One region of the Streptomyces sp. NBC_01454 genome, then DNA from elsewhere that is predicted to be linked to it. Evidence: riboswitches for the same ligand, from Rfam matches in the RefSeq annotation. Region 1 holds a riboswitch; each other region holds the start of a gene.
What was found. Region 1 has a riboswitch for cyclic di-AMP ahead of OIU81_RS08965 (M23 family metallopeptidase). Riboswitches for the same ligand answer to the same signal wherever they lie in the genome.

Region 2: another riboswitch for cyclic di-AMP. It lies ahead of OIU81_RS19680 (M23 family metallopeptidase); the one in region 1 lies ahead of OIU81_RS08965 (M23 family metallopeptidase).
Region 3: another riboswitch for cyclic di-AMP. It lies ahead of OIU81_RS02085 (C40 family peptidase); the one in region 1 lies ahead of OIU81_RS08965 (M23 family metallopeptidase).

The regions. Positions count from the first base shown of each region.
Region 1 is NZ_CP109460.1:2,061,374-2,072,307, forward strand. Features, by position in the region: gene OIU81_RS08950 (bifunctional acetate--CoA ligase family protein/GNAT family N-acetyltransferase) at 1-2,967, opposite strand, end outside; gene OIU81_RS08955 (HPr family phosphocarrier protein) at 3,188-3,469, shown strand; gene OIU81_RS08960 (GntR family transcriptional regulator) at 3,869-4,558, opposite strand; gene OIU81_RS08965 (M23 family metallopeptidase) at 4,839-5,618, opposite strand; cyclic di-AMP (ydaO/yuaA leader) riboswitch at 5,631-5,787, opposite strand; gene OIU81_RS08970 (M16 family metallopeptidase) at 6,001-7,383, opposite strand; gene OIU81_RS08975 (M16 family metallopeptidase) at 7,422-8,762, opposite strand; gene OIU81_RS08980 (DNA gyrase/topoisomerase IV subunit A) at 9,051-10,934, shown strand, end outside.
Region 2 is NZ_CP109460.1:4,435,916-4,446,849, forward strand. Features, by position in the region: gene OIU81_RS19670 (PP2C family protein-serine/threonine phosphatase) at 1,046-2,176, shown strand; gene OIU81_RS19675 (DUF2332 family protein) at 2,261-3,505, opposite strand; cyclic di-AMP (ydaO/yuaA leader) riboswitch at 3,797-3,943, shown strand; gene OIU81_RS19680 (M23 family metallopeptidase) at 3,955-5,070, shown strand; gene OIU81_RS19685 (aldo/keto reductase) at 5,171-6,127, shown strand; gene OIU81_RS19690 (hypothetical protein) at 6,195-6,500, opposite strand; gene OIU81_RS19695 (Z1 domain-containing protein) at 6,843-9,422, shown strand; gene OIU81_RS19700 (PD-(D/E)XK motif protein) at 9,419-10,435, shown strand; gene OIU81_RS19705 (hypothetical protein) at 10,432-10,934, shown strand, end outside.
Region 3 is NZ_CP109460.1:572,206-580,285, reverse strand. Features, by position in the region: gene bioD (dethiobiotin synthase) at 1-507, opposite strand, end outside; gene OIU81_RS02110 (adenosylmethionine--8-amino-7-oxononanoate transaminase) at 606-1,910, opposite strand; gene bioB (biotin synthase BioB) at 1,903-3,063, opposite strand; gene OIU81_RS02100 (8-amino-7-oxononanoate synthase) at 3,220-4,434, shown strand; gene OIU81_RS02095 (LysR family transcriptional regulator) at 4,477-5,394, opposite strand; gene OIU81_RS02090 (LysE family translocator) at 5,466-6,134, shown strand; gene OIU81_RS02085 (C40 family peptidase) at 6,206-6,679, opposite strand; cyclic di-AMP (ydaO/yuaA leader) riboswitch at 6,684-6,874, opposite strand; gene OIU81_RS02080 (hypothetical protein) at 7,163-7,471, opposite strand; gene OIU81_RS02075 (ATP-dependent Clp protease proteolytic subunit) at 7,478-8,080, opposite strand, start outside.

The DNA of each region.
Region 1 (10,934 bases):
GACGGAGGCACCCAGAACGGAGAGGCCGTGGGCGGCGACGACCACCGGTTCGAGGTCCACACCGACGACCTCGGGGTGGTCGTCGACGAGCCGGGAGACCCGCAGCAGCAGTTCGGCCAGCGCCGCGGTGTCCACGGGCTGGGACCCGCGCCAGCCGAAGAGCAGCGGGGCGGCCCGGATCGAGCGGATCTGCTCGGCGACCTCGCGGTCGGTGGCGGGAATGAGGCGGTGGGCGATGTCGCCGAGCAGCTCGGAGGGCGCACCGGCCAGGCCGAAGGAGAGGACGGCGCCGGCGGCCGGGTCGATGGCGGCCCGGATGACCGTGTCGACACCGCGCGGCACCATCGACTGGACGACCGGACGCAGCTCCTCCGGGGAGCCGAGGAAATCGGTCAATTCGGCATAGGTGCGGCGGAGTTCCCGCTCGCCGGCGAGGTCGAGGCGTACGCCGCCGAGGTCGGCGCGGTGCCGCAGATGGGGTGCGGTGGTCTTGAGGGCCACCGGATAGCCGAGGCGGGCGGCGGCGCGGACGGCGGTGTCCGGGTCGGGGGCGGGGAGGACGGGGCGGGTGTGGATGCCGTAGCGGGCGAGCAGGGCCTCGGCGTCCTCGGCCGGCACGGGGACGGAGCGGCCGGTGGGGACGTCGCGGGTGAGCCGGTCGAGGAGGCGCTCGATGTCGGCGCCGGCCGCCGCCTCCTGGATGTCGTCGTACTCGGGCACCCGGCCCGGATCGGCGGCCTCCCGGCGCCACGTGGCATAGCGGACGGCCTCGGCGAGCGCACGGACGGCACGCTCGGCGGCGGGGTAGGCGGGGATGCGCAGGGGTGCGGCGCGGCGCGGGGGCGGGGCGGTGGCCTCGGCGTCACGGGCCCTGGCCGGCTGCGCTGCGGTGAGAGTGGGCGGCGGTCCCGGGGGGACCGGGGGGCGTGCGGGATACGACGGGTGGCGCGGGGGCGGCGCGGACTCCGGGGACGACGGGGCAGGTGCCGGAGCCGGGTTCTCGTGGCGGGCCGCCCGGTCACCGGCGGGGGCGTCGGGCCCCGATGCCTGGGCTCCTCCCGGTGACGGTGCCGGTGCCGGTGCCGGTGCCGCGAGCCTCTCCGCCAGTTCGTCCATGGCGAGATGGACAACGGTGACCGGCTTCTCCGGGTGGGCCTCGGCGGCGGTGCGCAGGGCGGCGGCGAGCGCGGCGCCCTCACCCCCGCCCGGGGAGACCGCGGCTCCCTCCCCCACCCAGGGGATGGCGGTGACGACCACGGCGTCGCAGCCGTCGCCGGCCAGCGCCTCGTCGAGCGCGGCCCGGAAGTCGTCGGGTGTCGCGGCCGAGGTCAGGACATGGGGCCGTTGCGGGCGCAGCCGTTCGGTCAGGCAGGCGTCGTAGGCCAGCAGCGCCAGCGACTCGGAGTTGCCCAGGATGGCGATGCGCGAGCCGGCCGGCAGCGGCTGGGAGCCCAGCAGCAGCCCGGCGTCGATCAGCTCGGTGACCGTGTCGACGCGGATCACGCCCGCCTGGCGCATCAGGGCGGCGACGGTGCTGTCGGGAACCCGGACGGTGGGCACGGCGTGGCCCGGCGGGGCGGTGCCGTTGTGCCGGGCCCCCTTGGCGACCACGACCGGTTTGACGGCGGCGGTGCGGCGGGCGAGCCGGGCGAACTTGCGGGGGTTTCCGATGGACTCCAGATACAGGATCACGACATCGGTGTCCGGGTCCTCGTACCAGTACTGGAGCAGGTCGTTCCCGGAGACGTCGGCGCGGTTGCCGGCCGAGACGAAGGCGGAGATGCCGGCGATGCCGCCGTCGCCGGGGCCGCGCGCATGCAGTCCGCTGAGCAGGGCGATGCCGATGGCGCCGGACTGGGTGAACAGGCCGATGTGGCCGGCACCGGGCATCTGGGGCGCGAGGGAGGCGTTCAGCCGCACACCGGGGGCGGTGTTGATCAGGCCGAAGGCATTGGGGCCGATGAGCCGCATGCCGTACGAGCGGGCCTGGCCGAGCAGGGCGCGCTGCCGCTCCCTGCCCTCCGGGCCCGCCTCGGCGTAACCGGAGGACAGGATCAGCACCCCCTGGACGCCGTGTTCACCGCAGTCACGGACGACGTCGGGGACGCGGTCCGCGGGCACGGCGACGACGGCGAGATCGACCGGCTCGGAGATCTCGCGCAGCGCGCGGACGGCCGGTACGCCTTCGGGGTCCAGCCGCTGCATCCCGTCGGGGAACGCGTGGTTGACGGCGTGCACCCGGCCCGTGAAGCCGGAGTCCAGGAGACTGCGCAGGGCGGTGCGGCCGACACCGCCGGTGGCGCGGCCGGTGCCGATGACGGCGACCGAGCGCGGGGTGAGCAGCCGCTGGACGGAGCGGGCCTCGGCCCGCTGCTCGCGGCCGCGCATCACAGCCATGGACTGCTCGGTCGGCTCCAGATCGAACTCCAGCCGGACCACACCGTCTTCGAAGGTGCGCTTCTGGGTGTAGCCCGCATCGGTGAACACCTTGATCATCTTGGAGTTCGCCGGGAGCACCTCGGCGGCGAACCGGCGGATGCCGCGTTCACGGGCGACGGCCGCGATGTGCTCCAGGAGGGCGGAGGCGACGCCGCGGCCCTGGTGGGCGTCCTGGACGAGGAAGGCGACCTCCGCCTGGTCGTCCTCGGGGTCCTTGGCGGGCAGGCCCTGGTCGTTGATCCGGTCGTAGCGGACGGTGGCGATGAACTCGCCGCCGACCATCGCGGCGAGACCGACCCGGTCGACGTAGTCGTGGTGGGTGAAACGGTGCACATCGCGGTCGGACAGGCGCGGGTAGGGGGCGAAGAAGCGGTAGTACTTCGACTCGTCCGAGACCTGTTCGTAGAAGGAGACCAGCCGCTCGGCATCGTCGGGGGTGATGGGGCGGATCCGCGCCGTCCCGCCGTCACGCAGCACCACGTCTGCTTCCCAGTGGGTCGGGTACGCGTGGTCCTGCGACTTCTGCATGCGGACAGCGTACGGCCGGGCACCGACAACGGGCCCGGCGCGCGTACGCTCGGGGTGCAGGCAGGCCGATGATGCCGTGGAGACCGTGCGGCGGGCCCGGCCGGCCGGGCCTCCCTTGGGGACCAGGGGCGGCGAAGGCCAGCAGGCGCGTCCGCTGGAGCAGGTCCGGCAGCGTGAGAGACTGGTCTAGACAACAGTCACGACTTTGAAGGGCAACACCATGGCAGAGCGCCGCGTCAATGTCGGTTGGGCCGAAGGCCTGCACGCCCGCCCCGCGTCGATCTTCGTCCGCGCGGCCACCGCCTCCGGTGTCCCGATAACGATCGCCAAGGCCGAGGGCAACCCCGTGAACGCCGCCTCCATGCTCGCGGTCCTGGGCCTCGGCGCCCAGGGCGGCGAGGAGATCGTGCTGGCCTCCGACGCCGACGGCGCCGAGGCCGCGCTCGACCGCCTGGCCAAGCTCGTCGCCGAGGGTCTCGAGGAGCTCCCCGAGACCGTCTGAGCCCACAGGCTCTCTGCTGTACGCGGCGGCCCCGTCGCGGCGACCGGTCACCGGTTGCCGCGACGGGGCCGCTTCACTGCGCCCTGAGTCCGAGGCGGGGCCACGGTGTGTGCACGGCCGCCGCGCGCGCCTTTGTCGCGCGGGTGCACCGGATTTTCCCGACCACCCGGAAATCCGGCGGGCGAGAAATAGCGCGCACGTCAGCTGTGACAACCCATCTCGGTGCCGCAAAACGTGCACCATTCGGCGCGCACCATTCACCGTTCGCGGCGCCACAGAATAGATCCCCGAATACCGGCCGCATTTGCACCGGAGGGATCTCGCTTCTGCTCACCGAAGCCCGTTCCACACGTCCCGCACTTCTTCGCATGCGGGACCTCTTTGTATACGGGACGGTTGTTAAGGGCGGACGCGCACCGTGTTGACGGGCGGTTTCGGATCCCTCACCCCGGTCTTGAGCGGGCGTCGCAGCCGGTACACGGGGAGTGAGCGCTCGACATGAGCCGCCATCAGGGCGCGGGCCCGCTCCGCGTCTCCCCGGGCCACCGCGTCCAGCACGGCACCGTACTCGTCCCACGACTCGGCGGAGCGGGTCGGCGGCTCCACGGCGTACATCCACTCGATCTTGCGCCGCAGCTGGGTCAGCAGCGCCGTCAGGCTGGGGCTGCCGACCGCCTGGGCCAGCGTCTCGTGGAACCAGTCGTCCAGCTGCTGCAGGTCCCCCGGATCGCCGTGCCGGGCCCGCTCGCGGCCGAGCCGCACCAGGCCGCGGAGCACCTTGAGGTGGGCCGGGCTGCGGCGGGCGGCCGCGCGGGCGGCGCCCAGCGGCTCCAACAGGGCGCGGACGTCCAGGAGATCGGCCGCCTCCTGCGCGGTGGGCTCGGCGACGCAGGCCCCGGCGTGGTGGCGGGTGGTGACGAAGCCCTCGGACTGCAGGGTGCGCAGCGCCTCACGGACCGGCACTCTGGAAACGCCGTAACGGGCCGCGAGGATCTCCTCGATCAGCCGGCTCCCCGGCGCCAGCGCACCGGAGACAATGTCGTCGCGAATCGCCGTGCACACCGCATGCGCGGAAATATGGCCTCGCATCTTCCGAGCCTCCGCCGTGATCCCCAGGAAACGCCGCCGGTCGGCGGCTTTTCCGTGACTCTATTAGACCGGCACGGCTTTTCCGACGGGCACAGAATATTCATGGATACTTTTGGCCGGAAGTCGTGGGCACGCCGGCTCCGCCTCCGGTGCACGCCCCCCGCACCGCAAACGCGACGCCGCGCCGGATACGCCGAAGCCCCGGTCATGGGACCGGGGCTTCGGGAGGACGCGCGGTGCGGGGCACCCCTCCCGGGCGTGGGGACGGGCCAGCGGCAGGTCAGACGTTGACGCCGTGTGCGCGCAGGTAGGTGATCGGGTCGATGTCCGAGCCGTAGTCGGGGCCGGTGCGGGCCTCGAAGTGCAGGTGCGGGCCGGTGGCATTGCCGGTGGCACCGGAGAGGGCGATCTGCTGGCCGCGGGTGACCTTCTGGCCGACCGAGACGGCGAACGACGACAGGTGACCGTACTGGGTGTACGTGCCGTCGTTCATCTTGATCACGATGTTGTTGCCGTACGAGCCGCCCCAGTCCGCCTCGACGACGGTGCCCGAGCCGACGGCACGGACGCTGGTGCCGGAGGCGGCGTGGAAGTCGATGCCGGTGTGGCTGCCCGAGGACCACAGGCTGCTGGACGCCTTGTAGCCGGTGGAGACGTAGGAGTCGGCGACCGGCGCGACGAAGGTGTTCAGACGCTTGCGCTCGGCATCGCGGGCGGCGCGCACCTTGGCCTTGTGGGCGGCCTCGGCACGCCGCTTGGCCTCGTCGGCCTGCTTCTTCGCGACGGCTTCGGCCTTCGCCTGTGCGGCGGCGGACTCCGCGGCGGCGCGCTGCGCGTCGGCCTGGGCCGCGACATGGCCGGCGAGCTCGTCACCCATCACGACGGCCTGCTGCAGACCGGTGTCATGGGTGGGTGCCACGTCCGTCGCGGCCAGTGCCGGCGAGGCCACGGAGGCGACCACACCGCCCGCCGCGAGGGTGGCTATACCGGCGACGTTGCGGGTCGTCCGGGTAGGACGGTTGGCGCGGCGGTGCTTCCCGGTGGCACGGATGAACGCCATGTACGGGCTTGTCCTTTCCCTCCTTCTCGCCTACCGGGTTAGCTGACGGGTTCGGAGCAGGAAGGTCTCCTACGGGCTCCTCGGGAGAGGAGTCCGATTCACCCCAAGGGACGCGTGGGTCCCCGGCTCCCCTGGCTCGCGCCGTACGGGGACTCGGCGATGACTGTCCGGTGCCACTGTTGTGGCGGACTTGTGACGAACAGCCGGGACGACGCTAAACGGGGCCACTTTCGTGGGGCAAACAGAAGCCGATTTTTGTGCGGGATGCCACAAGAACCTGCGCAACCAGCTGTAAGAAAACGGACATACAGCGGCTCCCGTGGCGAGTGAGTGCCACGGGAGCCGCTTTGTCGATATATGACCTTTCGTCATACGGGCGGGGTTAGCCGCCGACGACCGTCACCTCGCCGATGCCCAGCTCCTTGACCGGCTCGGCGATCTGCGCCGCGTCACCCACGAGGACCGTCACCAGCCGGTCCACGGGGAACGCGCTGACCGCCGCCGCGGTCGCCTCGACCGTGCCGGTCTCCACGAGGCGGGCGTACAACTGCGCCTGGAAGTCATCCGGGAGGTGCTGCTCCACCTGGTCGGCCAGCGTGCCCGCGACGGCCGCCGCGGTCTCGTACTTCAGCGGCGCGACCCCGACGAGGTTCTGCACGGCGACATCCCGCTCGTCGTCGGTCAGCCCCCCTGCCGCGAGGGTCCGCAGCACCTTCCACAGGTCCTCGAGGGCCGGAACGGTGGAGGCGGTGTCCACCGAGCCGCTGATGGCCAGCAGCGCGGCACCCGTGGCCCCCTCGGGGGACGTGGGGGCGGTGGAGCGGAGCACCTGGCCGAACGCGCGCACCCCGTAGGTGTAGCCCTTCTCCTCACGCAGCACACGGTCCAGACGGGAGGTGAGGGTCCCGCCCAGGCAGTACGTGCCGAGGACCTGCGCGGGCCACACCCGGTCGTGCCGGTCGGGGCCGATCCGGCCGATGAGCAGCTGCGTCTGGACGGCACCGGGACGGTCGACGATCACCACGCGGCCGGTGTCGTCGGCGGCGATCGGCGAGGCCTTCAGCGGCTCGGCCGTCGAGCCGCTCCAGGCGCCGAGGGTGTCGGCCAGCGCCGCGTCCAGGTCGACGCCGGTGAAGTCGCCGACGATGACGGCGGTGGCCGTGGCGGGCCGTACATGGGCGTCGTAGAAGCCGCGGACGGCCGCGGCGTCGATGCGCGCGACGGTCTCCTCGGTACCCTGGCGCGGGCGCGACATCCGGGCCGTGGCCGGGAACAGCTCCTTGGACAGCGCCATCGCGGCGCGCCGGGCCGGGTTGGCGAGCTCGTGCGGGATCTCGTCGAGGCGGTTGCGGACCAGCCGCTCGACCTCGCTCTCCGGGAAGGCGGGGGCGCGCAGCGCGTCGGCGAGCAGGCCGAGCGCGCGGTGCAGCCGGGAGGCCGGCACCTCGAGGGAGACCCGTACACCGGGGTGGTCGGCGTGCGCGTCCAGGGTGGCGCCGCAGCGCTCCAGCTCGGCGGCGAACTCCTCCGCGTCGTGCTTGTCGGTGCCCTCGGACAGCCCCCGCGCCATGATCGTGGCAACGCCGTCCAGGCCCTCGGGCTCGGCGTCCAGGGGCGCGACGAGGTTGATCTCGACGGCGACGACCTGCTGGCCGGGGCGGTGGCTGGTCAGGAGGGTGAGACCGTTGGGCAGTTGGCTGCGGTCCGGCGCCGGGAAGGCCCACGGCTTGGGCGCGCCGCCTTGGGGCTGCGGGTGGAAGTCCATCGTGCTCACAGGGGTGTCGGCGTGGGTGGTGGCGTCGCTCACTGGTCCGCCTGCCCTTCCTCGGTGTCGGCGGCGTCGTTCGGCTCGGTCGGCTCGTAGACCAGCACCGCGCGGTTGTCGGGGCGCAGCCGGGCCTTGGCGACCGCCTGCACCTCCTCGGGGGTGATGTCCAGGACACGCTGGACGGCGCTCAGCGCGAGCTGCGGGTCGCCGAACAGGACGGCGAAGCGGCACAGTTCGTCGGCGCGGCCGCTGACCGTGGCGAGCCGGTCCAGCCATTCACGCTCCAGCTGGGCCTGCGCCCGTTCCATCTCCTCCGGGGTCGGCCCCTCGGCGGCGAAGCGGGCCAGCTCCTCGTCGACCGCGCGCTCGATGCCGGGGACCTCCACCCCGCCGGACGTCTTCACGTCCAGCCAGCCCAGCGAGGGCGCGCCGGCCAGCCGCAGCAGGCCGAAGCCGGCGGCCACCGCACTGCGGTCACGGCGCACCAGCCGGTTGTACAGACGGGAGGACTCGCCGCCGCCCAGTACGGTCAGCGCGAGATCCGCGGCGTCCGCCTCACGGGTGCCGTCGTGCGGCAGCCGGTAGGCCGCCATCAGGGCGCGGGAGGGCACGTCCTCCTCGACGACCTCACGCAGCTGGCCGCCGATGATGTCGGGCAGCGTGCCGTCGCGCGGCGGCTGCTTGCCGTCGTGCGAGGGGATCGAGCCGAAGTACTTCTCCACCCAGGCCAGCGTCTGCGCGGGGTCGATGTCACCGACGACCGACAGCACGGCGTTGTTGGGCGCGTAATACGTACGGAAGAACGCCCGCGCGTCCTCCAGGGACGCCGCATCGAGATCGGCCATCGACCCGATGGGCGTGTGGTGGTACGGGTGCCCCTCCGGGTACGCCATGGCCGTCAGCTTCTCGAAGGCCGTGCCGTAGGGGACGTTGTCGTAACGCTGGCGGCGTTCGTTCTTGACGACGTCGCGCTGGTTCTCCAGGCACTCGTCGTCGAGCGCGGTCAGCAGCGAGCCCATCCGGTCCGCCTCCAGCCAGAGCGCGAGCTCCAGCTCATGGGCGGGCATGGTCTCGAAGTAGTTGGTGCGCTCGAAGCTCGTGGTGCCGTTGAGCGAGCCGCCGGCACCCTGCACCAGCTCGAAGTGGCCGTTGCCCGTCACCTGCGCGGAGCCCTGGAACATCAGGTGCTCGAAGAGGTGAGCCAGGCCCGTACGGCCCTTGACCTCGTGGCGGGAGCCGACGTCGTACCACAGGCAGACCGCTGCGACCGGTGTCAGGTGGTCTTCGGAGAGCACCACGCGCAGGCCGTTGGCCAGCCGGTGCTCGGTCGCTGTCAGGCCGCCGGAGCCGGCTTGTTCTGTGGCCGTGTGACCCATGGGCATGTACGTCCCTTCGATCCGCTTGCGAGGAAGTTCTGTCACTGTATGCAAGCGCGTCGGCATCTGGCGAAGTTCCCGGGCGACCGGCCCTGTACGTGCGCCCCGTGCGGCTTCCTCGGGGGCCGAAGGGGGAGTCGCGGTCAGCGTTGTCGGTGGGGCGGTCCACAATGGTCGGCGTCAGACTCAGAGATATGCGCGGGCTGAGCCCCCGCCCGGTTGACCCGACGGGTTGACCGACGCTTTCCGATATCGGCAGTAGACGCAGCAGAAGGAGCCGCAGCCGCGATGGCCCGCCGCAGCACGAAGACCCCGCCGCCGGACGACTTCGAGGAGAGGATCCTCGACATCGACGTCGTCGACGAGATGCAGGGTTCCTTCCTCGAGTACGCGTATTCGGTCATCTACTCGCGCGCCCTGCCGGACGCCCGCGACGGTCTCAAGCCCGTGCACCGCCGCATCCTGTACCAGATGAACGAGATGGGCCTGCGGCCCGAGCGCGGCTACGTCAAGTGCGCCCGCGTCGTCGGCGAGGTGATGGGTAAGCTCCACCCGCACGGCGACGCGTCCATCTACGACGCCCTGGTGCGCATGGCGCAGCCGTTCTCGATGCGGCTGCCGCTGGTGGACGGCCACGGCAACTTCGGCTCGCTGGGCAATGACGACCCGCCCGCCGCGATGCGGTACACCGAGTGCAAGATGGCGTCCGCGACATCCCTGATGACGGAGTCCATCGACGAGGACACCGTCGACTTCGCGCCGAACTACGACGGCCAGGAGCGGGAGCCCGTCGCCCTCCCCGCCGCGTATCCCAACCTCCTCGTCAACGGCACGTCCGGTATCGCCGTCGGTATGGCGACGAACATGCCGCCGCACAACCTGGGCGAGGTCATCGCCGCCGCCCGCCATCTGATCAAGCATCCGAACGCCGACCTCGACACCCTGATGCGGTTCGTGCCGGGCCCCGACCTGCCGACGGGCGGCCGGATCGTGGGGCTCGACGGCGTACGGGACGCGTACGAGAAGGGCCGCGGCACCTTCAAGATCCGCGCCACGGTCACGGTCGAGAGCGTCACCGCGCGCCGCAAGGGCCTGGTCGTCACCGAACTCCCGTTCACGGTCGGCCCCGAGAAGGTCATCTCCAAGATCAAGGACCTGGTCGGCTCGAAGAAGCTGCAGGGCATCGCCGACGTCAAGGACCTCACCGACCGCGCGCACGGCCTGCGGCTGGTGATCGAGGTCAAGAACGGCTTCAACCCCGAGGCCGTCCTGGAGCAGCTCTACAAGCTCACGCCGATGGAGGAGTCCTTCGGCATCAACAACGTCGCGCTGGTGGACGGCCAGCCGCTGACGCTGGGCCTCAAGGAGCTGCTGGAGGTCTACGTCGACCACCGCTTCACCGTGGTGCGCCGGCGCAGCGAGTTCCGGCGCACCAAGCGGCGCGACCGTCTTCACCTGGTCGAGGGCCTGCTGACGGCCCTGGTGGACATCGACGAGGTGATCCGTCTGATCCGCTCCAGCGAGAACAGCGCGCAGGCCAAGGAGCGGCTGATCGAGCGCTTCTCGCTGAGCGACGTCCAGACCCAGTACATCCTCGACACGCCGCTGCGCCGGCTGACCAAGTTCGACCGGATCGAGCTGGAGTCGGAGCGGGACCGCCTGCAGGACGAGATCGAGAAGCTGACGCGGATCCTGGACTCGGACACGGAGCTGCGCAAGCTCGTGTCCGGCGAGCTGGCCGCCGTGGCGAAGAAATACGGCACGGACCGGCGCACGGTCCTGCTGGAGTCGTCGGGCACCACGGTCGGTGCGGTGCCCTTGGAGGTCTCCGACGACCCGTGCCGGGTGCTGCTGTCCTCGACGGGCCTGCTGGCCCGTACGGTCACCGGAGAGGTGCCCTTCGACGCCGACGCCCGGCGCGTCAAGCACGACGTGATCGTCTCGTCGGTGCCGGCGACGACCCGCGGCGAGGTGGGCGCGGTGACGTCCCTGGGCCGGCTGCTGCGGATCTCGGTGATCGATCTGCCGCAGCTCCCGGAGACGGCAGCCGCGCCCAGTCTCTCCGGCGGTGCACAGCTCTCGGAGTTCCTGACGCTGGAGGACGGCGAGCAGCTGATCTGCCTGACCACGCTGGACGAGTCCTCACCGGGCCTGGCGCTCGGCACGGAGCAG
Region 2 (10,934 bases), 2.4 Mb from region 1:
GCTTGGCAACCAGTCATTACGGGGGCGGCAGAGGGTTCCGGAGGCACACGACGCAATCGCCGGACTGGGGCTGAGGAAGGTGGGATGGTGATCCGACTTCACCAGCTCTCGTCTCACGGGTCTTGGGTGAGGAGCCGGGCATCCGACTGGAGAGGACGACAGGCCGTGACGGAACAGCGCTGCGATCGCTGTGATCTCATCATCGGGGCGGGGTGCGCCTGCCCGTCCGAGGGTGTGGCTCCTCGCATTGTTGGCGGCCAAGCACCGAAACAGGCCAGCCGCCACGGGCAGCCGCCCCACGCCATCATCGTGTCGCCTGCGGGGAACGCCCACCTGCCCGGCTGCAACCACCTCTCCGACAGCGAAATCGCTGGGCCGAAGTTCGGCTGGGTGGCTGGCCCCGATCCCGATGCCTGGTCCCGCATATCGGAGTCGCAGCCGCTGCGAGCCACCGAGGGCAACGCCGGGCGAGTGGCGACCCGTCGCTGCCTGACTTGCGATACCTACGCGTAAGACGCTGCGCCGAATGCCTGGTCAGCCGTCCGCCATGCGTGAGCGATGCGTGAGCGGACGGCGTGACACAGGCCGGTCCGGCGCTGGACCTGGCGTCAGCTGTAGGTGCCGTGACCAGGGAGAACCGGACTCCGGTGGACTACCTGGGACCCTGGGTCCCCGGTTCGTCGGGTCTTTTAATCCATTGGTTCAGGGTTCGAGCCCCTGATGGCCCACCAGAAACGGACGGGAGAGCCGTCCGCGGCGCCCACCGGCGCCCCGAGGGCCCGGGCCGGAGACGGTCCGGGCCCTTCGTCGTATGCCGCTCTCGCCCGCGGTCCCAAGTGGCCCTGACGCACGTGATCCTGGGGGCGCGCCGGCCTCGGTGCGGGCGCCCGGAGACGTCCATGGCACCCGGCCCCCGGCGGATGACCCGTCCGGCCCCCGGCGATTCGCCGCCCGGTCCCGTACCGGCAACCCTGGGGACGGCGGACGGCGGGACGGCGGCGTGGGTGCCCGCGTGGACGGGCGGCAGGGGAAGGGGCCGGTGCGGATGCGCGACGGTGCGGCGCCCCCCGAGGGCGGCGGGGAGCGGCGGGCCCCGGTGTCCCCGGCTGTCCGCCGCCTGGTGGGCCGCATCCCGGTTCTGCTGATCATCGGCGGCCTGGCCTTCGGCATGGCGGCGCCACCCGGCTGCACCGCCGCCCCCTTCTTCGCCGCCGCCCCGCCGGCCGCCGCGCCGCTGTCCTCGCTGCGGACCACCGCGCTGACGGCCCTGGCCGCCACGCTCGGCGAGATCTGGACCGTCCTCTACCGCGGCGCCGCACAGACCCGCGGGGCCGCGGTGACGGAGATCGTCCTGGTCCTCGCCGTTTCCCTGCTCGCGCCGGCCATCAACCGGGTGGTGCGGGCCGGCGGTGGCCACCCGGCAGCCGTGCAGGAGGCCGCGGCCGCCCAGCGCGCCGTCCTGCCCATGCCGCCCGCACGGCTCGCCGGGTTCGCCGTCGCCGCCCGCTACCGGGGTGCGCGAGCGGCCTCCGGGACCGGCGGCGACCTCTACGCGGCGCAGGACACCCCGCACGGCGTACGGCTGATCGTCGGCGACGTACGGGGCAAGGGCCTGCCGGCGGTGGCGTCCGCGATGACCGTCCTCGGCGCGTTCCGTGAGGCCGCGGATCAGGAGACCACCCTGGAGGCGGTGGCGGCGCGGCTGGAGCGGGCGCTGGAACGGGAGCGCGAGCGGTGCGACGGCCCCGACCGGTCCGAGGACTTCGCCACCGCCCTCCTGGCCGAGCTGCCCGCCGGCGAGCCGTCCGTCCTGCGGGTGCTCAACCGCGGCCACCCCGCCCCGCTGCTGCTCGCCCCGGACGGCGGGCTGCGCGAGCTGCTTCCGGCGGAGCCGGGGCTCCCGCTGGGGATGAGCGGGGTGGGCAGCCGGCCCGGCCGGCCGGACGAGACGTTCTTCCCGGCCGGTGCCCTGCTGCTCTGCTTCACCGACGGGGTGACCGCGGCCCGTGATCTGTTCGGCCGCAGCTACCACCCGCCGGGCAGACTGCGCGGCGGCCGCTTCCCGGGCCCGGACGTCCTCCTGGACACCCTCATCGAGGACGTCACCCGGCACACGGGCGGCGAACCGGCCGACGATGTGGCCCTGCTGGCGGTGCAGCGGCCGATGGGAGAGTAGGAGCGGGAGTAAGGAGCGAGGAGTAGGGAGCGGGGAGTAGGGGTGCGCCCGTGCGGGACGTGGTCGGCGGGGCCGGGCCGGGGCTCAGGTTCCGGGTGCGTCTGCTGGGTTTGCTGTGTTGGCTGGGTTGGCCGTGTTGGCCGTGTCTGCCGGGGCCGGCAGTCGGTGCAGGCTCCGGCCGTGCGGACCGGTGAGGGCGACCGGGCGTTCGTCCAGGGCGAGGGTGAGCCGGGCGTCCGGCCGGTCCGGGTGGGGCGAGCGGTGCGCGGGCGGGGTGATCCACGGCAGGACGGCGTGCGGCTCGTGGGAGATCCAGTGCCCGCCGCCGGGACGGCCGTCGAGCAGCGACCGGACGAGCCGCGCGAACTCCTCGCGGCGGGCGGGCGGAAGCGAGCCCAGCGCCTCGCTGTGGAAGATGACCAGGGTGGCCTCGGGCGGCGCCTCGGCGGCGAGCGCGGGCAGGTCGCCGACCAGATCGCCGCGCACCATCCGCGGCCGCGGCGCCGTCCGCACCGCCTCGACGGCCGCCGACAGCCGCGCCGCCCGCTCTCCGTCGCCCGGCCAGACGAGCGCCTGCAGCCAGCGCAGGTCCTCCGGCTCCGACACCGGGTCGAGCGGATCGGAGGTGATGCCCGCCCGCCAGACGATCCGGGGCAGCCGGCCGGCCAGCTCCTGGGCCGGCCAGTCCGTACGGCATCCGAACACCGCCGGACTCTCCGGCGCCCCGGCCTCGGTACGGGGGCCCGCACGGCCGTGTCCCAGCCCGTTCCCCGGCTCGTCCTCCGGCCCGTCCCCCGGCCCGTCCTTCGCGCCGTCCGCGAACGGGGCGTGCGCGAACGGGGCGTGCGCGTAGCGGTAGCGATAGCGGTCGGGGTGCAGGCCCAGCCCCGCGGTCGTCCCGGCCTCCAGCAGTGCCAGCGGCTGCGGCAGGGTGGCGAGCAGCGGCAGCAGTGCGGCGCAGTGGGCCGGTTCGTCGGTCCGGGGGGTGCGCCGCATGATGACCGCGCGCACCTCGTCCCAGTGCCGGACCGTCCACTCGCGCCACCGTTCGTACGCGGCCGCACCGCGCGGGCCCAGATCGGCGTGCGGTCCGTCGAGGTGGCGGACGGCGGCGAGCAGCAGGGCCGGCTGCTGCTTCTCGCCGGCGGGCAGCGCCCCCGACAACAGCGCGCAGAACTCCTCGTCCTGGCCGATCCGCGCGCTCAACTCCTCGTGCGCCTCGGACCGCCCCCGCGCCCGGTGCCAGGAGAACTCCCGGTACCGCTCCGCCACTGCCCATGCGCCACCGGCGCCCCCGACATGACCGGTGTTCCCGGCGTTGACGACCATGATCCGACGCTACTGCTCTCACGTTCCGTAACTGAGGGCCACCCCTCCGCATAACAACTGACGCACAATCACCGCGAGATCGTTTAGCGCCGGGTGGGCGACTCGCCCGGTTGCCACCCCGATGAGCCGCAAAGTCCCTGCCCCGGCTCGTGTGCCGGCCGTATCGATTCGTGGGAAGGCTTGGAATTCGGATGCGATCTCTATTACTGTCCGATAACGCAGCGCGGTCGTCCCAGCCGCCGCAAGAGGCGGCACCGTGCGCTGACGCCGAATCCCGCACGCGCTTTTCACGCACCCCCAGCACCTCGAACTGCACCAAGGGAACCGGGGAACCACTTCCTTGGGGTGAATCGGACGCCCTCCGCCAGCGGGCGCCCGTAGGAGACCTTCCTGCTCCGAACCCGTCAGCTAACCCGGTAGGCGAGAAGGAAGGAAAGGAGTGCGCCTCCGTGGCGTCCAACAGGCCTGCCCCCGAGGGTTCGTCCGCCTTTGAGCCCGATGACCGAGGTGCCTTCCGGGGCCCCGGTGATCCGGACGGAAACGGCGACGGTCCGTGGGAGGAATGGAATCCCACCGAGGAATCCGTCCGTTCCGTCCGCGGTAAGCACCGGGTGGCCAAGCAGCGTGCCGGCGGCCTCGCCCGCGGCGGCACGGTCCTGGGTGTCGGAGTGATCGCCGCGGTCGGCGCGAGCGGAATGGCCTCGGCCGAGGACCGCCCGCCGCTTCCGATCTCGATGCCCGACCTCGGCGGAATGGCCGACGACCTCTCCGGCGCCCTCCCGGACGCCGCGTCCCTCCCCGGCGTCGGCGGCCTCATATCCGACGCGGACGCGGACGCCGGCACGGCCTCCGGTTCCACGGATGCCGCCTCCGGTCCCCTCACCCAGGCCACCCGCACGGGCGCGGACGACGGCGGCGCGGGCCCCGGCGAGGCGCTGCGCAGCCGGATCCTCCAGCAGGCCGACGTGCAGCAGGGCGCCGGTGAGCAGGAGGCCCGCGACACCGCCGAACACACCGCCCTCCAGCGGGCCGAGCAGGAAGCCACCGCCCACCAGCAGTCGGCCGAGAAGGCCACCGCCGCCAAGAAGGCAGCCGAGATGGAGGCCAAGCGCCAGGCCGAAGAAGCGGCCCGTCAGAAGGCGGAGGCCGCGCGCCTCGCCAAGCTGGCCCAGAGCTTTACCGCCCCCGTCGCCTCCTTCACCCTGACCGCCGGCTTCGGCGAGGCCGGCGACCGCTGGGCCGCGGACCACACCGGTCAGGACTTCGCCGCACCGTCCGGCACGCCCGTCAAGGCGATCCACTCCGGCACCATCACCCAGGCCGGCTGGGCCGGTGCGTACGGCTACCGCCTCGTCCTCACCCTCGACGACGGCACCGAACTCTGGTTCTGCCATCTGTCCTCGATGGTGAAGACCTCCGGCAAGGTCGGCACCGGCGAGGTCATCGCCCGCGTCGGCGCCACCGGCAATGTCACCGGCCCCCATCTCCACCTGGAGGTGCGCCCCGGCGGCGGCGACCCGATCGACCCGATGCCGTGGCTGCGGGACCACGGAATCAAGGTGTAACGCCCCTGCGGGAAACCGCTGTTGGGCGCGGAGCCGCGAGATGCGGCGTGGGCGGCCGGACCCAGGAATAACTTCCGTCCCGCCGACGCTGCACCTTCGCATGACCACGACTCAAGGCCCCCGCACCCCCAAGTCCCTCGGCTCGCTCTCCGTCTCCCCGCTCTCCCTGGGCGGCAATGTCTTCGGCTGGACGGCCGACGAAGCCGAGTCCTTCGCCGTGCTCGACGCGTATGTGGCCGGCGGCGGCAACTTCATCGACACCGCCGACGTCTACTCGGCGTGGGTCCCGGGCAACAAGGGCGGCGAGTCCGAGACCGTCATCGGCAACTGGCTGGCCTCGCGCGGCAACCGCGCCGACGTCGTCATCGCCACCAAGGTCGGCGCCCACCCGGACCTCAAGGGTCTGTCCGCCGCGACGATCAAGTCCGCGGTCGACGACTCCCTGACCCGCCTGCGCACGGACTACATCGACCTCTACTACACCCACTACGACGACGAATCGGTCGAGGTCGGGGAGTTCCTCACGGCCCTCGACGACCTCGTCCGGGCCGGCAAGGTCCGTGAGATCGCCGCCTCCAACATCTCGGCGCCGCGCCTGGCGGAGTCCCTGGCCTTCTCCGCCCGCGAGGGCCTGGCCCGCTACGTCGCCCTCCAGCCGCACTACAACCTGGTCTCCCGCGACACCTACGAGGGCGACCTCGCCGACGTGGCCGCCCGCAACAACGTGGCGGCGGTGCCGTACTACGCCCTCGCCTCCGGCTTCCTGACCGGCAAGTACCGCCCGGGCACCACGACCGACAGCGCTCGCTCCGGTGCCGCCGCCAAGCATCTGACCACCGACCGCGGCCTCCGCGTCCTGCAGGCCCTCGACACCGTCGCCACCGCCCACGAGGCCGAAGTCGCCACCGTCGCCCTGGCCTGGCTCGCCGCCCGGCCCACCGTCGCGGCCCCGATCGCCAGCGCCCGCACGGTGGATCAGCTGCCGGCGTTGCTGGCGGTGGCAGATCTGACGCTCAGCGACGCCGAACTCACCTTGCTGAACGAGGCTTCGGCCTGAGCCAGGGGAACAACCACGGGCGGGGCCGGAACACGGGGCCGGCCCCGTGTTCCGCCGACCCCGGCCCTCACCCCTGCCGGCGGTCCACCACTGCCCACGACGCGGCGGCCATCCCACCCGCCACCGCGCACACCGAAGGCCACGCCCCGATCTTCTTCGCCAGCGGATGCGACCCGGCAAACGCCGCCACATAGGCCCCGCCCAACGCCACCGCCGTCGCATTCCCGGCCTTCTGCTGCCACCCCTTGGCCGCCACGGCCCCGGCCGCCAACAACGCCACTCCCCCAAGGGGCCGCTTCTTGGTCCAGCGGGCCACGGCGTAGCCGCCGAGCAGGCCGGTTGCGGCGATCACGCCTGTCGGTACGCGGGTCATGGGGAACCTCCACATCAGGGACAAGCCGTCGTAGAGCCTACGTCGGGGAGCCGCACACCGACCGGAGCACCCGCAGGGGCGATTTCAAGCCGGCCAACTATGGCGAAATCGCCATGATTTCCCGTGAATACCCATGTGCTTCAGCCGAAATTCCGAGATGGGGCACCCACTGTTTCGCGACCGGTGGCAATGCCTCCGCCCAGTGGCCGAGAATCGTGGCGTGGGCGGGGGCACCCCTTGTTCGGCTCGAGCGTCACTTGTGTGACGCGTGCGCTCGGAACACCGGCATCCCGGCCCGCGACGGGTCCGGTCCAGGGTGAGGCGAAGACGGTGGAAGATCTCGTGAGTGATGAAATCGAGCGCATGTACGAAGTTTTCAGGGATCTGCTCGACACCGGCACGCCTGAGGAATCCGTAAAGAAACTGGAAGTCCTGCAGATCGGTCAGGACGCCATTCAAAAGATCATCGAGATGCACGAGCAGCGGACCATCCGGATAAGGGAAATGGAAGAGCCGCGCTCCGTGGTTCTGGACAACCGTGACACCTGGTACACGGGCCCTCGTCCGCGGGACAAGTGCTGGCCGGCGATGGTGGATCAGTTGTGCCAGGACAGCGGGTGGTCGCTTGATTCTCCTTCGCTCGCGAGTCTGGATTCTTCGTCGACACGCATCGTGTCGCTCCTCAGCCATCCGCGTGAGAAGAAGTTCTCCACTCGCGGGCTCGTGGTCGGTTATGTGCAGTCCGGGAAAACCACGAATTTCACCGCCGTCATGTCCAAGGCTGCAGACCGCGGATACAAGTTGTTCATTGTCCTGTCGGGCATCCATAACGGTTTGCGGCGCCAGACGCAAGCCAGGCTCGTCAAGCAACTGGTCCAGGCAAACCCCACCAGGTGGTCGCAGCTCACCGGTCTCGACAAGGACTTCACGCCAGGTGACAATGCCGCCTCATACTTCGGAAGAAGTAACCGCACCCATGTGCTGTGTGTGGTCAAAAAGAATGCCACCGTGCTTCGAAAGCTTTCCGAGTGGCTGGGCTCCGCCTCCGAATACCTCCAGGACTGCCCGGCGCTGGTGATCGACGACGAGGCGGATCAAGCAACCGTCGCCACGAAGTCGATCAACCCGCTCATCCGAGAAATCTTGGACCGGCTGCCCAAGTCGGCGTACGTCGGCTACACCGCTTCCCCTTTCGCCAACCTTCTCATCGACCCGTCCGCGGAGAACGATCTCTACCCTGAGCACTTCATCGTCAATCTGCCGAGTCCCGAGGGGCACGGGTACTTCGGGACCGAGGTGCTCTTCGGTCGGTACGCTCTCGACGGGGAGGACCCGGCCGAGGTCGATGACGGATACGACATGATCCGTCAGGTGCCTGATGAGGATGTCGCGCGCGTCCGACCGTTGAAACGTGCCGATGTCGAAGGCTTCGCTCCCGAGATCACGGAAACGCTGCGGGACGCGCTCCGCTATTTCTGGCTTTGTGCAGCTGCACGGCGCGTCCGAGGAACGGGAAATCCGCACAACACGATGCTCATCCACACGAGCGTGAACACCACGGTTCACAACAGCTTTCATGCTCCGCTGGACTTCGAGAGGAAAAGTCTCGCGGGACAGCTGGGCGAGGCGAGTGTCATCGAAGAACTGCGCCGGCTCTGGGTTGCGGAGACGGAGAGGGTGCCCGCCGGTGCGTTTGCCGAATCCCCCGTGAGCTTCAGTGACGTACTTGCCGTCCTGCCGGATGTGCTCGACGATTGTCGAATCATCATGGACAACTCCAGCAGTGAGGACCGGCTGGACTACGAGAACGGTCCGGTCGTGGCGATCGCCGTAGGCGGTAACACTCTCTCCCGTGGCCTGACACTGGAAGGCTTGACAGTCAGCTATTTCGTACGTGCGGTCTCCGCTTACGACACGCTGCTGCAGATGGGACGCTGGTTCGGCTTCCGGACGGGATACGCCGACCTTCCTCGCATCTGGATGACAGGGGAGCTGCAGGGGTGGTTCCGCCATCTGGCCACTGTCGAGGCCGAGATGCGTCGTGACATCGACGTCTACATGACCGAGGACAAGACCCCGCTGACGTTTGCCGTCAGGCTGCGTACCCATCCTGCGCTGCGGGTCACGGCGGCCGCAAAGATGAAGAGTGCGGTGTACGCCGCGTCGGCGTTCGGCGGCCAACGTGTTCAGACACGCTACTTCCACACCGATGCCGAGTGGCTGAAGCGGAACCAATCCGCAGCCAGGAACTTGGTCGCCAAGGCCTTGCGCGCAGCGGCACAGCAGGAACGCCGGCCCGAGGACGGCCGCTTCCTGTTGCGTGACGTGCCGCACGATCACGTACTCGACTTCCTTGCCGACTACCGGTTCCATGAGAAGTCGCAAGAGTGCGATGCGGAGTTGCTGAGCGGTTACATCCAAAAGCGAACCGCTGTCGGCTCCCTGCGTACGTGGAATCTCGCCATCGTCGGCAACCCCGTCGGAAGCACGGAGGAGAACTTCGAGTTCGCGCCGGGTATGGCCGTGCGTCGCATCACGCGCGCGAAGATCGACACCACGGACTCTCCCGCCGGGTTCGCCGATATCAAGACGCTGATGAGCCGTAAGGATGCCGCTCTCGATCTCCAGGGCGACACGACGAAGCTGAGCGAGGAGGAGATCAAGGCGGAGCGCAGGCGCCAACTGCCGGACACCGGACTCGTTGTGCTCTACCCGATCGACAAGGTCTCCGAGCCGGTGCCGGCGAAGGCGACGCGTCGCGCCCTGAACGCCGAGGAGCACGTCATCGGCGTCGGCCTCGTCTTCCCTCGACCGTCGGGCGACGACAGCACCGTCGAATGGAACTACATCTCTGCCGATCTGTCCGGTGTGAACCTCGAGGTGGAGGACTTCAGCCTCGTGGAGGGCGAGGCCGCAGGGTGAACAGCGAGTGGAGAAATCGCCTCGATCGCCATTGGACCGCATTGGAGGCATCCGTTCCGTCGCACGAGAGGGCTCTGCGGGTTGCCGAGCTGGCGGTCGACACGAATGAAGGGGCCTTGGCGGTAGCTGTTGATCATCATGGTCACCGCCATCTCCTGGTGCCCGTGCGTGCTCATCAGAAGATTCGGGGTGGCTTCAACGGGCCTGTGCTGGAACTGCGCAAACACCCTCTTGAGGACAACGGCGACTATCAGGACTACGTGAATCTGGGATGCCTCCGCCGCGAAGTGAATGATGTCTTCACATCCCTGTGCGCGGACATTGTGGCGGCCGCAGGAGCCCTGCCCAGCAATCCCGTCAGAGCGCTCCATCACGTCATCGACCGTTGGAGGGCTCTCTTTCAGACCGGTGGTGCGTTGCTGGGGCCGGAGCAGATGGCGGGGCTCTTCGGGGAGCTTCTCGTCATGGAAAGGCTGCTTCTGGCGGACCCGAGCGCACATCGCCTTTGGCGAGGTCCGGGTGGACACCGGCACGACTTCGGCGCGGGCGTCCGTGCCGTCGAGGTGAAAGCCTTGACCGGTCGGCGGGGGCGGCGGATTCGCATCCACGGACTGGGGCAATTGGAGGCGCCGCAAGATGGAACGCTGTACTTGGCCTGCTTCGGGCTGGAGCGCGCCACCGGAGCGGGTATCGGCTTGGTCGAACTCATCGACCGTGTCATGCGGCTCGGCGATGACGAGAGTGCGCTGCTCACCCTGCTGGCGGCCGAGGGATACCGCTGGAGCGATGCTGAACGCTACCGAGACGTCCGGTTCGTCGTGCAGGAGGAGTGTTGGTATGACGTGGATGCCTCCTTCCCGAAGCTGACGGGTGAGTTGCTCCACGACGCCGGCGTGCCCATTCGTGTGGAGGACGTGCACTACACCGTTGACCTGTCCTCCGATTCGCCCCCCGCGCTTCATGTCGGCAGCGTCGACGATCATCTCCGCACTTTGATCGAGGAGAGTGCATGACCGGCCCGGCGTGGTACTCACAGCCCTTTCCACCGGAGGGGGCCAGCGCGGCCGAGGGCATCCGGAATCAGCTCGGCCGCCCGGAACTGGACGCGCTGACGATTCTTGTCCGGGAGTCCGCCCAGAACAGCTGGGACGCTCGGGTGCCCGGGACTTCTCTTCCTGTCGACTATCGTCTCGATCTCTATGCTGTCGGACCCGCGCACGTCGCGTCGTGGCGCGACATGCTGCTGCAAGGTGCGCCATTGACGTCACACCTGCCGTTGCGGACGTGCTTGCAACGACCGACGCTGCAGGTCATGGCGATTTCCGATCGGGGCACGAAGGGCCTCGGCGGCCCGACGCGTGCAGACACCGTGGTGACGAAGGACCACGACTTCGTATCCTTCGTCCGCAATATCGGAGAACCCCGTGACTCCGAACTCGGTGGCGGCACCTACGGATTCGGCAAGGGCATCTTCTACCTGCTCTCCGAGGCCGGAACCGTTCTGCTGCACAC
Region 3 (8,080 bases), 1.5 Mb from region 1:
GGTCAGCGCGGTGGCGTTCAGGGTGCCCAGGCCCGCCTGGGCGACCACCAGCACGGGGGCCTTCGCCAGCCGCGCGGCGTCGGCGAGGGTGTGGCCGTCCGCGTCGAAGCGGACGAGCAGCCCGCCCGCGCCCTCGACCAGCACCAGGTCGTGCGAGGCGTCCAGTTTCGCGGCGGCCTCGGCGATGTCCTGGGGGAGCACCGGCGGCAGACCGGCCCGCAGCGCGGCCGTCGCGGGCGCCAACGGGTCGGGAAAGCGGGCGAGTTCCAGGGTGGTGACCGGACCGGCCAGCCGCTCGACCTCCGCCGCGTCGCCCGTCTCGTGTGCCGTGACACCGGTCTGGGCCGGTTTGAGCACGGCCACCGAGCGACCCCGGGCGAGCGCCGCCGCGGCGATCGCGGCGGTGGTCACGGTCTTGCCGATCTCCGTGCCCGTACCCGTCACGAACAGCACTGACATGGTGTGCCTCCGACTCTGCGCGGGCCGTCCCCCGGGGGACGGCCGGATGGTTCCTGGTGAAGAGTGCCGGTGCGCGCCGCGCCGGCGGGGGCGCGGCCGGGGCCGGGGCCGGCCGGCTGCCCGGCCCGCTCCCGCCCGCCGCGAGGTCAGCCCTCGCGGGCCGCCGCGCACACCGCGGCGCAGATGCGCGCCAGATCGTCGTCGCCGGTGATGTACGGCGGCATGGTGTAGATAAGGTCCCTGAACGGGCGCAGCCACACCCCCTCCCGGACCGCCGCCCGGGTCGCGGCCGCCATGTCCACCTCGTGGTCGAGCTGCACGACACCGATCGCGCCGAGCACCCGCACCTCGCGGACCCCGGCGTGGCTCGCGGCCGGCGCCAGCCCCGCCCGCAGTCCGGTCTCGATCCGCTTGACCTCCTGCGCCCAGTCCTGGGACAGCAGCAGATCGATCGAGGCATCGGCGACCGCCGCGGCGAGCGGATTACCCATGAACGTCGGGCCGTGCGCCAGCACCGGCAGGGCACCGCGGGAGATGCCGTCCGCGACGGCCGCCGTGCACAGCGTCGCCGCCAGGGTCAGATAGCCGCCGGTCAGTGCCTTGCCGAGACACATCACATCGGGGGAGACCCCGGCGTGTCCGGCGGCGAAGAGCGAGCCCGTACGGCCGAAGCCGGTCGCGATCTCATCGAAGATGAGCAGCACGCCATGCGCGTCGCAGGCCTCCCGCAGCACCCGCAGATATCCGGGGGAGTGGAACGACATCCCGCCCGCACCCTGGACCACCGGCTCCACGATCACCGCCGCCAGCTCCTCGGCGTGCCGGCCGATCAGCTCGCGCAGCTGCGCCGCGTACGCCTCGTCCGGTGCGGCATCGAAGCCGGCCGGCGGCGCGTCCGCGAAGATCTGCCGCGGCAGCACCCCCTGCCACAGCTCGTGCATTCCGCCGTCCGGATCGCACACCGACATCGGCTGCCAGGTGTCGCCGTGATAGCCGCCCCGCCAGGTCAACAGCCGCTGTTTGCGCGGCTTGCCGAGCGAGCGCCAGTACTGCAGGCACATCTTCACGGCGACCTCGACCGACACCGAACCGGAGTCGGCGAGGAAGACGTGCTCCAGCGGCTCCGGGGTGATGTCCACCAGCCGCTTCGCCAGCCGCACCGCGGGCTCATGGGTGAGCCCGCCGAACATCACATGGCTCATCCGCCCCAGCTGGCCGTGCGCCGCCTCGTTGAGCACCGGGTGGTTGTAGCCGTGCACCGCCGACCACCACGACGACATGCCGTCCACCAACTCGTCCCGGCCCTCGACCGGTTCGGCCAGCCGGAGCCGGACCCCGGAGGCCGACTCCACCAGCAGCGGTGCGGTCCGGCCGGGCATCGGCCCGTACGGATGCCACACGTGCTGCCGGTCGAGGGCCAGCAGCTCGCGGGGGGAGAGCGGCTCAGGCATTGGGCGGCAGCTCGGTACCGGCACCCCGGCGGCGCACCGAGACCAGGTCGCGGCGGCTCTCCTCGGGCGGCGCGGGGATCGTGGCGGCGGGCGCCGCGTCGCCGCCCGCGCAGGTGGACTCCGCGTGCTCCGCCCCGCCGCAGCTCGCGCGGCGGTGCTCGGGCAGCGTGCTGGTGTCGGTGCCCTCGACCTCGAAACCGGCGTCCGCGATCATCGCCAGATCGTCCTTGCCGGCCTGGCCCTCGCTGGTCAGATAGTCGCCGAGGAAGATGGAGTTGACCAGGTGCAGCGCCAGCGGCTGCATGCTGCGCAGATGCACCTCGCGGCCGCCGGCCAGCCGCACCTCGATGTCCGGGCAGACGAACCGCACCATCGCCAGAATGCGCAGCGCACGCTGCGGGGTGAGGTGCCACTCCTTGGCGAGCGGGGTGCCCTCGAAGGGGATCAGGAAGTTCACCGGGACGGAGTCGGGGTCCAGCTCGCGCAGCGCGTAGACCACATCGACGAGATCGGCGTCGCTCTCCCCCATACCGGCGATCAGCCCGGAACAGGCCGACATTCCGGCCGCCTGGGCCTGCTGGACGGTGGAGACACGGTCCGAGAAGTCGTGCGTGGTGCAGATGTCGCCGTATGTGGCTTCCGAGGTGTTGAGGTTGTGGTTGTACGCATCGGCGCCCGCCTCGTGCAGCCGCCCGGCCTGACCCTCGGAGAGCAGACCCAGGCAGGCGCACACCTCGATGCCCTCGTTCTGCTCCTTGATGGTGGAGATCGTCTTCGAGACGCGGTCCACGTCCCTGTCCGTGGGACCACGGCCACTGGCCACCAGACAGACGCGCTTGGCCCCGCCGGCGACCCCCGCGGCCGCCGCCTTGGAGGCGTCGTCCGGCTTGAGCCAGGTGTACTTGAGGATCTCCGCCTTCGACCCCAGCCGCTGCGAACAGTACGAGCAGTCCTCGGGGCACAGACCCGACTTGAGGTTGACGAGATAGTTGAGTTTGACCCGCCGCCCGAACCACTGACGGCGCACCTTTCCGGCCGCGGCCACGACATCGAGCAGTTCGTCATCGGAGGTCGCCAGCACGGCCAGCGCCTCTTCGCGGGTCGGCAACTCGCGCCGCAATCCCTTGTCCACCAGTGCGTTCAGCAGGTCCATGGCGTTGATCCTGGCCTACGTCACCGTCCCCGGCCAAGGAGGATTCCCACAACGACCCTGGATGGAGGTGTGTGTATCGCCACACTGTGGGCCTGCGGAACGACCGCTAACGTCTATCAACAGCCCACAATCGAGGCCCACGGACGAAGGACGCCGATGCCGCAGGACTCCGCCCCCACGCTGCCCCGCGACAGCTCACCGGCGGCCCCCGCCGAGGCCCGCCGTCCGGCACCCGGCACCGCCTTCGACTGGATCGATGAAGCCCGCGACGCACGCCGGCGCGCCGGACTGGTCCGCACCCTTCGTCCCCGCCCGGCCGACCACCCGCTGCTCGACCTGGCCGGCAACGACTACCTCGGACTCGCCCGGCACCCCGAGGTCACCCGTGGCGCGGCCGCCGCCGCACACCGCTGGGGCGCGGGCGCGACCGGCTCCCGGCTGGTGACCGGCAGCACCGAACTCCACGCCCGGCTGGAGTCGGAACTCGCCGCCTTCTGCGGCTTCGAGGCCGCGTTGGTGCTCTCGTCCGGTTACACCGCCAATCTCGCCGCGGTCACCGCGCTCACCGCCGCCGGCACCCTGGTCGTGTCCGACGCGGGCAACCATGCCTCCCTCATCGACGGCTGCCGGCTGTCCCGGGCCCGCACCGAAGTGGTCCCGCACGCCGACCCGGAGGCCGTACGCGCCGCGCTCGGCGGCCACGACGGCCGGGCGCTCGCCGTCACCGACTCGGTGTTCTCGGTCGACGGCGACGCCGCCCCGCTCCCCGCACTCGCCGAGGTCTGCCGGACGCGGGGCGCCGCGCTGCTCGTCGATGACGCCCACGGACTGGGCGTCCTCGGCGAGGGCGGCCGCGGCGCACTGTGGGCGGCCGGGCTCGCCGGCGACGGCGATGTGGTGACCACCGTGACGCTCTCCAAGTCGCTGGGCGCGCAGGGCGGTGCGGTGCTCGGCCCGGCCCGGGTCATCGAGCACCTGGTCAACACCGCCCGGTCGTTCATCTTCGACACCGGTCTCGCCCCGGCGGCGGCCGGCGGCGCACTCGCCGCGCTGCGGGTGCTGGGCCGTGAACCGCAGCGCGCCACCCGGGCCGGGCAGGTCGCACGCACGCTGCACGACCGGCTCACCGCGGCAGGTCTGACGGCGGTGCGGCCGGACGCCGCGGTGGTCTCGGTCCGCGCGCCCTCGCCGGAGGCGGCGGTCGGCTGGGCCGCCGACTGCCGCGCGGCCGGACTCGTCGTCGGCTGCTTCCGGCCGCCGTCGGTGCCCGACGGGATCTCCCGGCTCCGGCTGACCGCCCGGGCGGACCTGACGGACGATCAGATTGACACGGCGGTCGGCACGATCCTGGCCACGGCGCCGGTCGGCTGACCCGTCGTCAGGAGCGGGCGTCGCCCGTCGTCGTTCCCGTGGTCACGGTGCGGGGGAGTGGCGGGCGAACGCGCCGCGCAGCAGGGCCCGCAGGGTGTCCGCGGCCGGGCTGCCGGCGTCGGGCCGGTGGGCGACCGCGATCCGGCGGCGCAGCTCGGGCGGGTCCAGCCGGCGGACCCCCAGCGGTGTCACCGAGCCCTCCGCCACCATCTCCGGAACCACCGCCACCCCCAGCCCCGCGCTCACCAGCGCGCACGCCACCGCATAGCTCGGCGACTCACAGCGCACCGCGACGCTCGCCCCGGCCGCCGCCAGCACCGCCTCCACCTCCCGCCGGTTGGGATTGGCCGGCGCCATGCTGACCAGCGGCTGTCCGGCGAGTTCGGCGAGCGGCAGCCGTCCGGGGCCCGCCGACAGGGCATGGCCGGGCGCCGTGACCAGCACCAGCTCCTCCGTCAGCAGCGGTTCGAGGCGCACCCCGTCCGGCGGCGGCATCGCCTCGCCCGGCACATAGGCATGCGTCAGCGCCAGATCGACGTCGCCCACCGCCACCGCCTCGGCGGCCTGTGGCGGCACGTACTCCGTCACGCTCAGCTCCACATCGGGGTGCGCCCGGCGGAAGGCGCTGAGCGCGGGCGGCAGCAGATGCGTACCGGCGGTCATGAACGTGCCGACCCGCAGCCGGCCCCCGGACAGCCCCGCCAGCCGGGCCAGCTCGTGCCGCGCCTGCGCCAGCTCGTCGAGCACCCGCCGGGCCCGCACGAGCAGCAGCTCCCCGGCCGCCGTCAGCCGCGTCCCCCGGTGGTGGCGCACCAGCAGCGCCGTCCCCGCCTCCCGCTCCAGCTTGGCCAGCTGCTGGGAGAGTGCGGGCGCGGTGTAGCCCAGTCGGGCGGCGGCCCGGGTGATCGAGCCGGCCTCGGCCACCGCCACCAGTGCGGCCAGTCGTGTGGGGTCGTACATAAGAACCTCTTTAGGCCCTCCCAGAACATTGCCACTACCCATTAAAGGCTCTGACCAGCGAAGCTGCTGGCATGGACGGACAGCTGATGGCCTTCACCGGAGTCGCCGCGGGCATGGTCACCATGCCGGGCGCGGACTTCGCGGTCGTGGTGCGCAACGCGCTCGACTCGCGGCGCGCGGGGGTGGCGACCGCGGTCGGGGTCGCCGGCGGGCTGCTGGTGCACACCGCAGTGGCGGTGGCCGGGCTCGCGGCCGTGCTGGTCGCCGTGCCCGCGCTGTTCGGGGCCGTCCAACTGCTCGGCGGGGGCTATCTGTTGTATCTGGGGGCCCGCGCGCTGACCGCGGCATTGCGGCGCCCGGCGGCCACCACGGACCCGACGGCCGCACCCGCTGAAGGGGCGCCGGGCGACGACAGCCACCCGGCCGCGCCGCTGGGCACCGCGCGCAGCCTGCGCCAGGGCTTCCTGGCGAACGCGCTCAATCCCAAGGCCCCGGTCCTCTTTCTCAGTCTGCTGCCGCAGTTCGTCCCGGCGGGACAGCCCGCACTGCCCCGTACGCTGCTGCTGGCCACCCTGGTCGTCGCGATGGCGCTGGTGTGGTTCCCCGCCGTCGCGCTGCTCGTCGACCGTCTGGGCACCTGGTTGCGCCGCCCGCGGGTGGCCCGTGCCCTGGAGGCCACCACCGGAGCGCTGCTGACGGCGCTGGGGGGCGTCCTGCTGGTCGAGGTGGTGCTCGCCTGAATCGCGGCACGCCCCGTGCCTCCGGCCGTTCGGCCGGAGGTAATTGACGGGTAGTCAGAAGAGTGCGCGGCTCAGCGCACCCGCCCGTACCAGACCCCGTGGCTCCAGATCCGTTCCAGCCGCACCGTGCTCCCGGCCTTGGGCGCATGCCACATCCGGCCGTTCCCGGCGTAGATCCCCACGTGGTAAATGCCGCTGCCCGAATGGAAGAAGACCAGGTCGCCACCGCGGCGGGCCGCGGCCGGGACGTGCCGGGTGCGGCTGTACTGCGCGGCGGCGGTACGGGGCAGGACCCGGCCGGCGCGCAGGAACGAGTACAGCGTCAGCCCGGAACAGTCGAAGGCGTTGGGCCCCTGGGCGCCGTACCGGTAGGGGGAGCCCCGTTTGGAGGCGGCGACCCGCAGCGCGTGTGCGGACACGGACGCGGCCTCCACGTCCCCGGTCGCTCCCGGGGCGATCATCGTTCCGCCGAGCGTGACCAGCGTCAGCGCGGCGACGGTGCCGGTGCGCGCCAGCACACTCGGCGTATGCATGCGCACAGTCATGCGCAAACCCTTCGTCAGCCGCCTGCGAAGGAAGACCTGTCGGGTTCGGGCAGGCGAAGAATGCCCGGCCGTGCGTACGGCTTCACCCCAAGGAGTCCGCCGGCCCGTGAAGGCCGTGGACCCCGTCCTGCTCGGGTCCTCCGCTCCCGCCGGTCCAGAACGTCGACCGGACATCCGGTACGGCGGCGGGATTAGGCGCCCGTCCGGACCGCCCCGTCGCTGTGGCGGGGTCTTGTCGTCGAAGGGATCCTCACGCACCCGCCGCCCAAACTCCGAGTTGAAATTGCCGTGTGTGAGATGGGTCACATTTGGCCTGAATGGTGGGTTTTGTTCCCTCAGGCGTCAGGATCCCGGGTGTCGCACGCCCCGGACCTGGAACGAAACATCCGGGACCGGAGAAATTGCCGGTGAAGGGGCAATTCGTGGCCACTGCGCAACGGCCGTGAGGGCTACGCCGTATGGGCAGCCCCACCGCGTGTCGCGTCAGATCTCCTCGGGCGGCGGCAGCGCCACGAGCCCGGCCCGCCGTTCGCCGTCCAGCACCCGCAGCGCGCGGGTCAGGGTGTCGCGGTGCAGCTCGCTCTCGCCGCGCTGGTGCATCAGTGTCAGCGCGTCCCGCAGTCCGGTGGCCTTGCCGACGAGTGCCTGGGCGGCGCGCAGCCCGCTGTAGGTGCCACCGCCGCGGGCCGGGTTGATGCGGCCCAGCAGATCGAGCACCTCCAGATAGCGGTCGATCAGCTCACCCTCGGCGCGGGTGAGGGCGGGCAGCGGCGGGAGTTCGGGTGGCAGCATGCGCGCTCACCGCCCGGTGGGCGGGTGCGCCGACTGCTTGCGGTCGCGGGTGAGGCCGTCGATCAGGCCGTACTCCTGGGCGGCGCGGGCGTCGAAGATCTTGTCGCGTTCGATGTCGGCGGCGATCCGCGCACGGGGCTGACCGGTGTGCCGCGCGAGCATCTCCTCCAACATGTCGCGGGTGCGCAGCAGTTCCTCCGCCTGGATCTGCAGATCGGTGGCCTGGCCCTGGACGGGCTCGTGGAGTGCCGGCTGATGGATCAGGATCCGGGCGCCGGGCAGTGCCAGCCGCTTTCCGGGGGCGCCGGCGGCCAGCAGCACCGCGGCGGCGGAGGCGGCCTGCCCCAGGCAGACGGTCTGCACGTCGCACGACACGAAGTTCATCGTGTCGTATATGGCGGTCATCGCGGTGAACGAGCCGCCGGGGGAGTTGATGTAGAGCGAGATGTCCTGCTCGGGCGCGGCGTGTTCGAGGTGGATGAGCTGCGCCATCACATCGTTGGCGGAGGCGTCGTCGACCGGGGTGCCCAGGAAGATGATGCGCTCGCTGAGCAGCTTGGAGTAGGGGTCCATCGTGCGCGTGCCCTGCGAGGTGCGCTCGGTGAACTC